2 regions of the Bacillus sp. GW823-FHT06A10 genome follow, and region 1 is predicted to be linked to the other one. Evidence: predicted binding sites of a transcription regulator. Region 1 holds the regulator's gene; the other holds the start of a gene.
The links. Region 1 encodes LexA, which represses DNA repair genes until DNA is damaged. Its sites were predicted from a motif close to CGAACATATGTTCG; they were not measured.

Region 1 (3,477 bases):
TTTATCCAAACACATTAAAAGTAATTAGAATAACTGGAGCTGATATAAAAGCCGCTCTTGAACTCTCTGCTTCTTATTTCACATTAAAAACAGATGGATCCATCATCGTAAGTCCTACCTACATAGAACCAAAACCACAACATTATAATTATGATATGTGGGAAGGGATTTCATATGTATTAAACATTTCAAAACCAATTGGTGAAAGAGTAGAATCTTTACAGCATAACAGTGCTCCTCTTAATATGAATGAAGAATATGAAGTTGTAATGAATAATTATCGTGCAAGTGGCGGGGGAAATTTCTTTATGTTTCAAAACAAACCGGTAGTAAAAGATATACCCACAGATATGTCTGAACTTATCGCTAATTATATATTGGAACATAAAACGATAGAAGCAACCGTTAATAACAACTGGAAAGTTATTAAATAACGATTTTTACAAATAAAAAAAGATGGGCTTCGCCCATCTTTTAATTTAATTTTGCATTATCTTGCTTTTTTAAAGCTTTTAATTTCGTCGGTGTAACATCTGTACCTTCTTCGTTAACAACTTTAATTCCTTTAAGTTCGTTTAACATATTTTGACGAAATCCTTTTAAATATTGTTCACGTAGCGATTGACGCTCACGTTGCTCTTCTTCAGTTAAACCTTCAGCTTTTGCTTTTTTCGCTAAGAAGTTAATGCGTTCAACGAGTTCGTGATTAATCATCTCGAATCCCCCTTCTAATCAAAACTGATTATTATCATACAATAGTTACTCTTCTTTATCAAGCAATTGCTTCGTATACTCTACATATCTACGATGTACAGTCGCCTTTGAAACATTATGACCAAATCCACGTAATGTTGCTGCAATTTCTTCAAACGTGAGTTCACTTTTTCGCAAACGTACAATTTCCTCAATTGGCACTTCTTTTTTCTCTCTTCCTACACTTAAATGACGATTTTTTAAATTATTTTCTGGACGATAACCTTTTTCTACTGCACGTTGCATACCTCGTTTAATTTTCAAATTATGAATCTTTCTTTGATATTCTTCAACAATACCAATAATATCTAATACCATCGAATCAGAATCCGACAATTGTAATTCACCATTATGTGTATGCGTATATACTTTTATGCCTTCTTTATGTAAACAATGCATTAATGCGATCTTCGCATTTCCTCTACCAAGGCGCGTTTCATCTTGTATAAGTAACACATCAATTTGTTCGTCTCGAATTGTATCCAGCACCTCTAATATACCGTCACGTTCAATTGTATATCCACTAGCCTGCTCTTCAATCACCTTAGTAACATTCATTTGATAGCGCTCAGCTAAATGCAATAATTCATCTTTTTGACGTAATAATGATGTTTCTTGCGCTTCTTTCGTTGTACTCACACGTGCATAAATAATTGCATTCATTTTGAACCCCTCTTTCTCCCTATTATTTCCCTATAGTGTAACATAAATCCGCCATTTGTTCGAACTTATGTTTGTAGAATGTTTTTTCACATGTTATACTTATTAATAAGAAAAATGAAAGAAAACGAGGTGTTAGAAAACATGGAAAAGTTAACGAAACGCCAGCAAGACATTCTCGACTTTATTAAGCTAAAAGTACAAGAAAAAGGATATCCACCTTCCGTACGTGAAATTGGTCAAGCAGTCGGCCTCGCTTCTAGTTCTACAGTGCACGGACATTTATCACGATTAGAAGAAAAAGGATACATTCGACGCGATCCAACAAAACCACGTGCCATTGAAATTTTAGGTGAAGACCGAATGGATACGGAAACACAATCTGTTATTCAAGTTCCAATTGTCGGAAAAGTTACTGCCGGTTTACCAATTACAGCGGTTGAAAGCGTAGAGGAACATTTCCCACTTCCAGCTAGTATTGTTGCTGGAGCAGACCAAGTGTTCATGTTACGTATTTCTGGAGATAGTATGATTGAAGCTGGTATTTTCGATGGAGATTTAGTTGTTGTTCGCCAACAACAGTCTGCATATAATGGTGAAATTGTAGTCGCTTTAACAGAAGATAACGAAGCAACTGTTAAACGTTTCTATAAAGAAAAAGACCATTTCCGTCTACAACCAGAAAACTCTTCATTAGAACCTATCATTTTAAAACAAGTGTCAGTTATCGGGAAAGTAATTGGCGTATATCGTGATTTACATTAAAAATAATAAAAAGAAGATAATTACCTTATTTATATACGGTAATTATCTTCTTTTTTGTATTTTGATAGATTTCCATACATTCTATTTCTTATTAACGAGTTTCAATCGTCACATCTCCCGCAGCCGTTTTACCGCTAATCTTTTTACTACCATTGCCAATTGTTACGTTATTATTTTCTTCATTAAAAATTGTTACATCTCCGGCAGCACTTTGCCCAGTAATTACCGCATCTTGTGGTTTTTCCGATAAAGTAATATCTATGTCTCCCTCAGTTGAACTTGCTTCTAGATTATACTTGGAATCATGATCTCGAATATTTATTTCCCCACTTTTTGTTTTTGCGGTCACTTTCCCTAATACCTTCTTAAAGTTCACCTCACCAGCTTTTGTCGATCCTTCCACATTCTTAGCCGTTACTTGTTTCAACTCTACTTCTCCAGCAAGTGTTCTAACACTTACGCTATCACTTTTCACATCACTCATTTCGATTTGTCCAGCAGATGAATTTACTTTTACATCTTGATAAGAGCGTTCAGGCACAAGGAGAGTCAATTTAGACGTTTGAAACCTAAAATCATAAAAAGAAAAATCAAATGAAGCACCTTTTTCTCTTTCCCCAATAATTTTTAATGTGTCACCATCTTCTGCAATACGAATCTCTTGTTTACGTACATCTCCTGATTGCTTTACATAAAAAGAAGAATCAGGAGATTTTTGGATAACAATATCTCCGGCATCTAACTTAACTTCTATATTTTTTAATGTTTCGTTTTTAATTACATCTTCTTTATCGCCTTTTTCAGCAGTTTGTACTGCTTTTTCATATGTTTGGGAAATTCCTATTACTCCAATAATGATACAAGCGATAGCGATTAAAAATAGTTTTTTCATCATTTACTCTCCTTTTATCATTTTGAAGTTCCATATTACATATCGTACACACAATCTCTTAAACCACTTTGTACTATAAAAAGCGATAATACATAACAATAAACCTACTCCAACAAACGTTATACTAACGAAAAGATCCAACCATATAAAAGTACCCATAAATACTTTTCCAATAACGAAAAATGGTGTTACTACACTAGCAATACCACCAATCCAAAAAGAAAATATAAAAGCAACAATTGCGACTAACGGGCCTAACACAATAATAAAATTAAACAAACTAAGTCCAATCGCTGCCATAACAGCTCTTGTCACATTTGAAGTCGATGGATTTTTTTTCATTTCATCGAAGCGATACATCGCAAGTAACTCTTTTGCGATTACTTTCGGAGAACCAAGGCCCTGAA
Region 2 (3,477 bases), 2.5 Mb from region 1:
TCCATTTCTTCGCGCATCGTTTCTTTTCTTACGTCTAATGGATATAAAAGCTCTGTTTTCACGCAGCGGAACACCGCATCGTAACGCCAATTCCCGCTAATAATCTCTAAAGCAGAACGAATACATTCTACTAATGGATGATGTGACATCGGGCGTTTTTCATCGATGAAGTGCGGGATATTATAATCTGTAAATAAAGTCCGCATCACATCGTAATAACTTTCCCCGTTACGCAGAAGCACAGCAATATCTCGGTAACGATATTTTTCATCCGCAACAAGTTTACGAATTTCACGAGCAACACCTTCTACCTCCGCTCGTAAATTCGCAGCTGTACTAATCGTTACACTCGCTTCACCGTTAAATTTTTCATTCGGACGCGCTTCATAATGAGCTTCTAAATGCGCTAATGCTGGAGAATGAAAACGCGGCTGTTCCATAAGTGGAATTGTTTTTTCAATTTCTATTTTCTCTTCACGCGCTACTTGTTTTATTTTTTCATACGTTAACGTCGTTTCATAAAATAAATCGAGTTCATTTACTGGCTGTGCTAACGTTTTTTCATCTATCGTTAACGTGATCGTAACTTTCGCTCCGCAAATCATAAGCTGTCTTACAATCTCTAACTCTTGCGGGGAGAATGAATGAAATCCATCTATATAAATTTCCGCACCATTTACATATTCAGACTGCGGAAGCTTTTCCACTAGCAATTGCAGGTAGTCTTCTGAATCTAAGTATTTTCCAATTAAAGCACGTTCAAAATCATCGTATAGTAACTGTAAATCATACACTTTATTCGCTAGTAACTTTTGTTCGGCACTGCTACTATGCGCATCTAATTGTTGCCACATTTCATATACGTTAGATGGCGTTACATTGTAACGTTTAAACTCCGCGATCATACTGCCAAGATGTTCAAAGAAACCATTTTGCTCCGCTGCTTTTTGGAACACCGATAATCCATCTTTACGAGACTCTACAATTTTACGGAGTAACATATGTACACCAGCTTCATCAATATGAAGACGACTCGCTCCGCCAACTTCTTGCAGCACCTTCCACGCTAATCGTGAAAAACTAAAAACTTGTGCCCGAATAGAACCTCTTACATCCTCACTTCCAATTAACGCCTGCTGCGTCTGGAATGTCATCTGTTCTGGCACAAGATATAATATTGTTTTCCCTCTCGGGCGCTGTTTTAACTCTTCTTGCACTTCACGTAAACAAAGTGTACTTTTTCCACTTCCCGCTCTACCAATCACAAATCGAAGTGACATGTAACCCCACCTTTCACTTACATAACGAACGTTAGTTTGCTACTATAATTGTATTATAGTACACGAAAAAAGACAAACTGAGTTGTTTGTCTTTTCTATACTTCTACTTCATTATATCAACCTTTTGAAAAATTCGTTTGTACCTCTTGAATTGGCCAATATCGCAAATCAACTTTACCGACGACTGTATCAGCTTTTACAAAGCCAAAGTGTCTACTATCCCAGCTCCCGAGCCGGTTATCACCTACTACAAAAATAAACCCGGGTGGCACCAGCTTTTCTTTCGTTAACTCTTCTAATGTAAAGTCGCCTGTTAGTTGCCTTCCATTTATCTCTTTCTTATACTTCTCTAAATACGGCTCATCAATAAATTGTCCATTTATATATAACTTATCATGCTTATATTCAATATGATCTCCAGGTAAACCGATAATTCGCTTTACATAGTCCTCTTTTTTATTCGCATGAAACACCACAACATCAAATCTGTTCAAGTCCCCAACTTGATAACTCACCTTATTTACAACGAGCATATTGCCATCTTGCAATGTCGGCATCATTGACTTCCCCTCTACAACATACGTTGAAAAGAAAAACGTTCGAAAAAATACAGCTAATAATACACCAATTAAAATTGTTCGTATCCACTCTATGCCTTCTTTTTTCAAAGTTTTCTTCATCTGCTTCTCCCCTTATCCTTTAATACTGAAGCTTTCCTTTACAAAGAAGACTATTCTTAATGTAGTTCTAACTTTACTTCGATTTTCTTACCGACATACCATAAAATAAAAATACCAATCGCTACAATGACTGATTTCACCGGGTTATGAATAAATGACATTAAATCATGACCGATATACGTTAAAATAAAAATCATCACAAGTTTTCCGAATGCTAACGCTAGACCAAACTGTTTTACACTAATTCGGGATAAACCAGCGACAACATTTATGAGCGCTGACGGTGTAAACGGAAAACAAAATATAACAAAAATCGGTGCGAATCCTTTCCTTTCAATCCACCCCATTGCTTTTCGTACTCTCTCATGCTTATTTACAAACGAAAAGAAACGACTGCGACCAAAATGGCGGATGATGAAAAAGACAAGTAATGCACCCATTACTGATCCAAGCCATGAATAAAGAAAACCGAGCCAAAAGCCAAATGCAACAGCATTCGCCAGTACAAATACGATAAGCGGTAATGCTGGAATCAACGCCTCTATCATCGGTAAACCAATACCAAGAAGTGGTCCGAACGCTTTATAACTCTCAACAATATGATCCATATTTTCTGGTGAAAAATACTCTTTGATTGTCTGAAAATCCATTCTACACTTTACCCCTTTACTCTAAATACTATCCCTACTGTATCATCGCTTATATGAGAAAGGAAATGGTAGATACGACATATGGAGATGTATTTATTAAAGTTTCCATATCTTTCATAAGAATTCCTTCATTATTTAGCTATGATAATCTATCAATATTCGACAGGACATGTCGTTCGTTTTGTTATTTAGATGGTTTTCCGATTTTTTATCGGTAAATGAAATTACACTGTTGATTTTCTAAATATATCGCTTTATCTATACAGCCCGACCCCCACCTAACTTTTTTGCTTTCGCTGAATTTTGAGGTGGGGGTCTTACTGCCCACAAATAGCGGGATAAACAAAAAAAGAATGGGGATTCCCCCCATTCTTTCACACTTCGCCTTCCTTCACAAAATACACACTCTCATAAGCGGGTCTTAATGTTGATTCCTCTTTTTTATCAATCTCTTTAAAACAAGGGCTCCCTTGTTTTTTCCTACGATCTTCATATTCAGTACGTAATTTCGCTGTACGATTTTGTTGATTTTCAAAACTAGTTTTTGATATTTCTAATTTCACAGCAAAGCCATTTATAAATCTAATAATAAGATTTCCATCTTTTAATTCTTTATTACTTTCAATATAAAAATGAGACAACCAAGCGCACTCTTTTCTAGAGTAAGAATAGGTAGGGAAAAAATAAAGTTGATCTGTAGGACTAATCGCAATTGGTGCTTTATGTGTAATATGAGTTAACTCTTTCGTTCCTTCTTTTCTGCCTAAGAAACTCGAGCCATGCTTGCGGCAACTTCTTTCTATAATATCTAGAGGTTTTTGAAATACGAAAAAAGAATCATTCATTTCAACGACTCGAGTAACAATT

Region 2: addB (helicase-exonuclease AddAB subunit AddB) is a predicted target of LexA. The motif match lies at 1,306-1,319, and genes of this name have one in related genera.

The regions. Positions count from the first base shown of each region.
Region 1 is NZ_JBXAHT010000001.1:2,909,921-2,913,397, forward strand. Features, by position in the region: gene AC1Q8M_RS14670 (bifunctional metallophosphatase/5'-nucleotidase) at 1-434, shown strand, start outside; gene AC1Q8M_RS14675 (DUF896 domain-containing protein) at 475-714, opposite strand; gene AC1Q8M_RS14680 (YneB family resolvase-like protein) at 760-1,416, opposite strand; gene lexA (transcriptional repressor LexA) at 1,558-2,178, shown strand; gene AC1Q8M_RS14690 (DUF4097 family beta strand repeat-containing protein) at 2,270-3,073, opposite strand; gene AC1Q8M_RS14695 (DUF1700 domain-containing protein) at 3,074-3,477, opposite strand, start outside.
Region 2 is NZ_JBXAHT010000001.1:379,410-382,886, reverse strand. Features, by position in the region: gene addB (helicase-exonuclease AddAB subunit AddB) at 1-1,280, opposite strand, end outside; gene lepB (signal peptidase I) at 1,397-1,960, opposite strand; gene AC1Q8M_RS01990 (TVP38/TMEM64 family protein) at 2,017-2,610, opposite strand; gene AC1Q8M_RS01985 (competence protein ComK) at 2,985-3,477, opposite strand, start outside.